Regions from separate parts of the Virgibacillus sp. W0181 genome, predicted to be linked through region 1. Evidence: predicted binding sites of a transcription regulator. Region 1 holds the regulator's gene; the other holds the start of a gene.
The links. Region 1 encodes NrdR, which represses ribonucleotide reductase genes. Its sites were predicted from a motif close to AACACNATATATNGTGTT; they were not measured.

Region 1 (3,437 bases):
GCATTATCCAGAAAATAACTTATCTCTCGAATAGCTTGACTTCTACCTTGGTCGAATTCTATTTGATCAATTGTTGCCTCCAAAATTTCTTTTGGCATATATAAGCTTTTTATAAGGTTTTGTTGTTCTGTTTGTTGCTCATGTGCAATATGATTATGGCACTTTTCGTAAGCAATTCGAATTTCACCGTTTTCCACGCGTAAAATGGGGGAGTACCCTTGCAACATATTTTTGCATCTTGAATAAGAGGTGCATTGGCTGCACTGCTTTGATTGTGAAATATATTCATGCAGTTTAATCAAGTTTTTATTTATTTCCTGTTTCGATAGTTCTGGATGAGCAGATAAGAACTGCTTTATATCTGGATGACTTAATATTTCCTGCTGCATTTTGTCATGTCTTTCCCTAAAACTCGCATTTGTTTGCATCCATTTTTTTAATGTCGATTGAATGGATTCCATAAAAATCATCCTTGCAAATGGTTATTTTTCATTCGTGCCCACATGTTTACGCAGAAGTGCCAATACTTCCTCTTTTTCACTTTCGTTATTATTGGTCGGTGCAGGAGGAACGCTTTTTTTGGATGGCTTCTGTTTTTTTCTATCTTTGAACCATTCGGGCAAAACAGCACCTGTCGTTCGTTGTCTATTATAATTAGAGTTTTTTGTATAGGATTTTTGGTAGCGCTTATTCGTTTCCTTCTTCGCAAATTCCATTGCGTCTTTTGCAGTTTTCAAATTCGACCGTGACCAATGACTTGCTATTTTTTCCATATAGGCTTTCGACAGTTTCATATCCGATTGTAGTAGTACATAATGAATTAATACATTCATTACGGCTGGTGGTAGACCTTGTTTTGTCATTACTTCTCGAATAATTTTCATATCCTGTTCCGATGCATGATTGCCATTTGATAAATCTTCCAGCAATTGTTTTGGCGTCATTTTCTGCAAAGCTTGTACAAGCTGCTGTTCTTTTGTTTGCGGGATGTCTTTGTCTTCTTCTTCCTTGGCTATTTTCTGATTGTTCACCAATTGGATTGATGCTTGATTATGCTTAACTTTAAACAAATCATGACAGGCATCTTTGAATTCCTTCTGATCTAGCACATGGTCTTCAGATACGGCCCATAATACAGATTTATCTATTTCATAAGGTTCCAGATCGTATAGTAGCATCATTTGCGAGATTAACACTTTATTTTCATTAGTAAGTACATTTTTTACCGGAATCATCCGCTGTTTCAGCATTTGTTCCATCCACGAGAAGTCAATTTGTTGTGTGTTAGTAGTCTGAATAGGCTGTTCTTCTTGATTATTTACAATTTCAAAATTTGGCTTAAATGTTTGAAATACATCTTGAAATGTTGCTGTTATATTTTCGCCTTTTTTTTCATTCGGAACAGGTGTATAAACACGGGTTAATAGTTCGTACTTTTTCTCTCCTATATGATGAAATAGCAATTCAGATAACATGGCATCTTGTAAGAAATTGACAGGAGCAAATGGGGCTTGCAGTTCATATGTATACGACCTATTTGTTCCAGCATTGTTTACATATGTAGTTAACAACCCGATTCCTTCCAACTTAAGCCTCGCCTCATATATTTGATCCAAAGGGATATTCAGATAGTTCATCAATGTGTGGTGCGTCTGTATAGAGGTTTCGCCTTGTATTGTTATCTCGTGCAATAATGTTTGGTATAACATTACGGATTCCATTCCGATTAAGGGCTGATACAAATGAGTCAGAGAACTTGCATAATCTACAGGAAGATTCCCTCTTAATAAAACATAATACCCATCAACAGGTAATATTTTGCCAATATATTTCATCAGATGTAACCCTCTCTTATTAGATAACTTCAGTGGTAACTAATCGTTTTTATCCTTATTTCGATTAATTAATTCTTTCAACTCGTCCAAAAACATATTAATATCTTTAAATTGCCTATAGACGGAGGCAAAGCGAATATAGGCAAGATCATCCACTTCCGATAGTCTGGTCATAACCATTTCACCTATATATTTGCTCTCGATTTCCGATAGCTCGGAATTACGTATTTCTTTTTCCACACCAATAGCGATTTCTTCAATTTTTTCGATAGGGACTGGTCTTTTTTCACAAGCTCGTATTAATCCTCGAATTAATTTTTCGCGGCTGAATTCCTGTCTTGTACCGTCCTTCTTCACGATAACTAAAGGGGATTCTTCCATTCGTTCGAAGGTGGTAAATCGAAATCCACAACGTTCACATTCTCGTCTTCTCCGAATCGCTCGACCCTCTTCAATTGGACGGGAATCCAAAACCTTTGTGCTTTTATTATGGCAATTTGAACACTTCATTTCTGTTAACCCCATTCGTAGTGACTTTCATTTTAAAAGAGCTTTTTTTAAATGGTCATATCTTGTGTATATTATCGAGTATAAATTACACGTTCATTCTATCTTTCCTTATATTTTAACATGATTTATCATTTTTCCCTAATACAAATAAACGGTTGCCTTCTTCATATATAAAATGAAAAAGGCAACCGTATTTTTCCTTGATAAAAATCTGTTTATATAATTTGACGTTGTGATGTTTAATATCCTGTGAGACCTCAATTAAAATATATTAACTTTTTCTTTCTTTTGTACCAATTTCGTCCCCACATATTTGGTTAAATCAACGACGCGCTTAGAGTACCCCCATTCATTATCATACCATGCCAACACTTTTACTTTGTTGTTATCCATAACCATGGTGGTTAAGCTGTCAATAATAGCCGAATACTCAGATGATGTGTAATCAATGGAAACAAGTGGCTCTGTGCTATATTTCATAATACCATCCATGTTATTCTGGGATGCCTGTTTGAATGCTTCATTTACATCTTCAACCGTTACATCTTTTTCCACATCAACCACTAGATCAACGAGCGATACATTCGGAGTTGGAACTCGCAAAGCCATTCCATGTAATTTCCCGTTTAAATGCGGTAATACTTCACCAAGCGCTTTTGCAGCACCAGTAGAAGTTGGAATAATGGATTGTGTACACCCTCGTGCCCGACGTAAGTCTTTATGCGGATTATCCAAGCTTAATTGATCCGATGTAAATGCATGAACAGTTGTCATCAACCCATTTTTAATTTTAAATGACTCGTCAAGTACCTTAACGACTGGAGCAAGACAATTCGTAGTACAAGAAGCGTTAGATATAATATCGTCTTCTTCTGGATCGTATTGCTCCTCATTTACTCCAAGTACGATTGTTTTATCTACATTTTTACCAGGAGCAGTAATAACAACCTTTTTTGCTCCTGCCTGTAGATGACGGCTTGCACCTTCTTTAGAATTAAATTTTCCAGTAGCTTCTACAACAATGTCAATATTAAGGTCTTGCCAAGGCAGTTTCTCCGGTTCTCGACTATGAACAAGCTCGATCGTCTTGCC
Region 2 (3,437 bases), on a different contig from region 1:
TCATAATTGATTAAATGGTTACAAAATTGCAAGTTAATCCCTTCTCCACCAGCTTCTGTTGCAATCATGACTTGTACGTGGTTTTTAAAAAGCTGTTGCATCCAATCTTTTTTACCTCGTTTAAAACCGCCCCTAAAAGGCACAGCTGTTATCCCATGTTGCTGTAAATACCATTGTAAGTAATATTGTGAGGCTCGATATTCGGTGAAAATAATTACCTTTTCATCCCCAATTTGCTTCAAAAGCTCAATTAGCTTCTTTGCTTTTTGATGATGTGGAAGCTGCTCTATTTTGTTAATAATTGGTCTAACCGTAGCTTCATTTCCTTCGTTGGCCAGCTTTGTCAATGATAAATAGCAAGCTTCTCTCGATGAGCATAATTCACGCAAGTACATTATTCTTGAAAAGGCAGTAAATAATTCAGCATTACTCTCTATATCCGTATATACTTCCAATTCTTCCGGAGAAAAGTCAATCCAAATGGTCTGAATATCCCGTTTCACATTATTTAATGTAGTATTTTCTCTCGTGTTTCTAACCATCACTTTTTGAACTAATTTTTTTAAAAATGCATCCTTTTTTATTTGGCTCCGATTTTTACCGAACTTTTCTTGAAAGGAGGAATAACTTCCTAAATGTCCGGGTTTTAATATAGAGATTAAATTAAATATTTCTATAAGCTGATTTTGGACCGGTGTAGCGGTTAAAAGTAAACAATATTTTTTATTAATCGATTGGACAAATTGATAATTTTTTGTTTTGTGGTTTTTTAATTTATGTGCTTCATCAATGAGAAGTAAATCGTAATCCAACTTCTGAATATCCTCTTTATGAGGGGAGCGTTTCGCCGTATCCATAGATGTTACAAATACATTATGTTGATTCCAGGCATAATTTTTACGATAAGCTACAGCAGGTATGTAAAATTTTTCATTTAATTCTCGTACCCATTGGTTAACTAGTGAAGCGGGTACAAGCAACAGAATATTTTTAACTAACCCTCTGATCATATATTCCTTAATAATTAGTCCCGCTTCAATTGTTTTTCCTAACCCTACCTCATCAGCTAAAATAGCACGACCATTCATATCCTCTATGACGGTTTCGGCAGACTTAATTTGGTGGTCCAAAAATTGGACATGTGGTAAATGTTTAAGTGCACGGAGTCCATTAAAATCAGGAGAAATCGAATTGGCCTCTGCTTCGTATGCAAGTTGAAATAGTTGCCACGATGAAAAAGGCCCTTCGTTTTTAAGATTTAATTCCAATTCTTTAATGAAGGTGTGGTCTTTTTTAACGTTAATTAGTTCCATGGAATACCTCTTTTGTTTGTGTTGTACTGTAAATTAAAATTTTTTGATGTGATTGATTCGTCATCAGTTTCAATATTAGTATAACCAAGAGAAGTAATTTTCATTATGTGACCGATGGCAGCGAAGGGTTATTTGATTAATTGAAGGTTTTTCGCATAATGCTGTAGTTTATAAAATTATATAAAAAAAAGCGCCTTTTAATAAAGACGACTTTTTTTACTTCTTCTTTTTTACTTTTCCAGTCCACTTTTTAAATCCGCCCTGTAATTGATTAATGTTTTGATAGCCTTTTTTATTCAATAAGTGAGCTGCTCTAGCGGAACGTCCACTATTTTGACAATATAAATATACGGGTTTATCGGGACGAATTTCTACTAGACGTTGTTTCATTTGCGTCAATGGAATGTTTCTTGCCCCAAGAATATGACCATTATCAAATTCTTGTGGTTCTCTTACATCAATTAACTGTGCTTTTCTATATCCTTCTATGAATTGTTCTTCTGTTAGCACATGTAAAAATGTACGTTGTTTAAAGTAACGAAAAGCCGTAAAAGCAATAATAGCAATTATTAGTGCAATTGTTACATAAAGCATGGTAAGACCTCCTTTTTCTATCTAAGCAGCATATAAATGTACATACGTAAATTATATCATCCATTAATCTATCAAGAAACAAGCAATTCTTATCTAATTACATAAATAAAGCAAAATGTCAATATATAGATGTAGTATTTTTATAAAAATACTATATATTGATTTAGTATAGAATGGATGATATATTTATATTAACATAAAATCCAACAAAAATCGTTTAAAATGAAATGTTGATTAAAAGGAGCGATTGATGATGTCGAATACAGTTCAAGAGCAAATGGAAATAAACGTATCTTCTCTAAATAAAGATATTCAACTATTTCCACAAGTACATCCAATTGATAATGATATGAAAATAACACATACAGGAGTATCCCGATTAGTGATGCTTGATCGTTATGCATTTAAAGATACAGAGAAAAAAACAGTCAAAAAAGGTGATTTTGTTGTATTAACCGTTAAATCTGATCCGAATTTTCCTGCGAGAGGTTTCGGTTTTATAAAGGATATTGACTGGGATAATAATATGGCCACGATTATTGTTTCCTCAGAATTTACCGGTATCCTGGAAGGCGTTGAAGCGGAAACGGGTATCGTGAAACGTAATCTAGCCGTAATAGACAAACCGTTGGAAATTTTTTATGAACAGATTGCCAAAAGAAACGCTACAGGATTAGTCGCTGTAGAAAACACAAGCGAAAAACAGAAGGAATGGTTTGATAAATTTTATAAAGAATTATCCGATTTAAATTTTATTCCTGCTGGTAGAGTTTTATATGGGGCAGGCGCAAACACAGATGTTACGTATTTTAATTGTTATGTTATGCCTTACATTAAAGATTCACGAGAAGGTATTTCGGATCACCGAAAACAAGTGATGGAAATTATGTCACGCGGTGGGGGAGTAGGAACGAATGGATCGACACTACGTCCACGGAATACATTGGCACGAGGTGTAAATGGAAAATCATCCGGCTCCGTTTCTTGGCTGGATGATATAGCGAAATTAACACATCTTGTAGAACAAGGCGGGTCAAGAAGAGGTGCACAAATGATTATGCTCGTTGACTCTCACCCGGATATAATCGAATTTATTATTTCTAAGATGCAAAATCCAAGAATTTTGCGCTATCTGATTGAAAACACGAAAGATGACCAAATAAAACGATTAGCAAACGAAAAACTAAAATTCACTCCATTAACCAATACAGAGCAAGATCTTTATCAAGGTATATTAAATTATAAAAGCATGCCTGGAATTGGTGGATTCACCGAAGAAGCGATCAAAGAAGCAGAAGAAAAAATAACAACCGGCGGAACTTATACAGTTCATCATCCGGACTTTTTGTCAGGAGCGAATATATCAGTATGTTTAACTAAAGAGTTTATGCACGCTGTTGAAAATGATGCTATGTATGAATTGCGTTTTCCTGATGTGGAAAATTATTCTGAAAAAGAAATGAAAGACTATAATGAAAAATGGCATGAAATTGGTGATGTGCGTAAATGGGAAAAAATGGGGTATGGCGT

Region 2: ACLIBG_RS06455 (vitamin B12-dependent ribonucleotide reductase) is a predicted target of NrdR. The motif match lies at 2,055-2,072, and genes of this name have one in related genera.

The regions. Positions count from the first base shown of each region.
Region 1 is NZ_JBPYCR010000034.1:6,754-10,190, forward strand. Features, by position in the region: gene dnaI (primosomal protein DnaI) at 1-461, opposite strand, end outside; gene ACLIBG_RS12415 (replication initiation and membrane attachment family protein) at 483-1,835, opposite strand; gene nrdR (transcriptional regulator NrdR) at 1,875-2,345, opposite strand; gene ACLIBG_RS12425 (glyceraldehyde-3-phosphate dehydrogenase) at 2,607-3,437, opposite strand, start outside.
Region 2 is NZ_JBPYCR010000010.1:69,412-72,848, reverse strand. Features, by position in the region: gene ACLIBG_RS06465 (DEAD/DEAH box helicase) at 1-1,313, opposite strand, end outside; gene ACLIBG_RS06460 (rhodanese-like domain-containing protein) at 1,530-1,907, opposite strand; gene ACLIBG_RS06455 (vitamin B12-dependent ribonucleotide reductase) at 2,161-3,437, shown strand, end outside.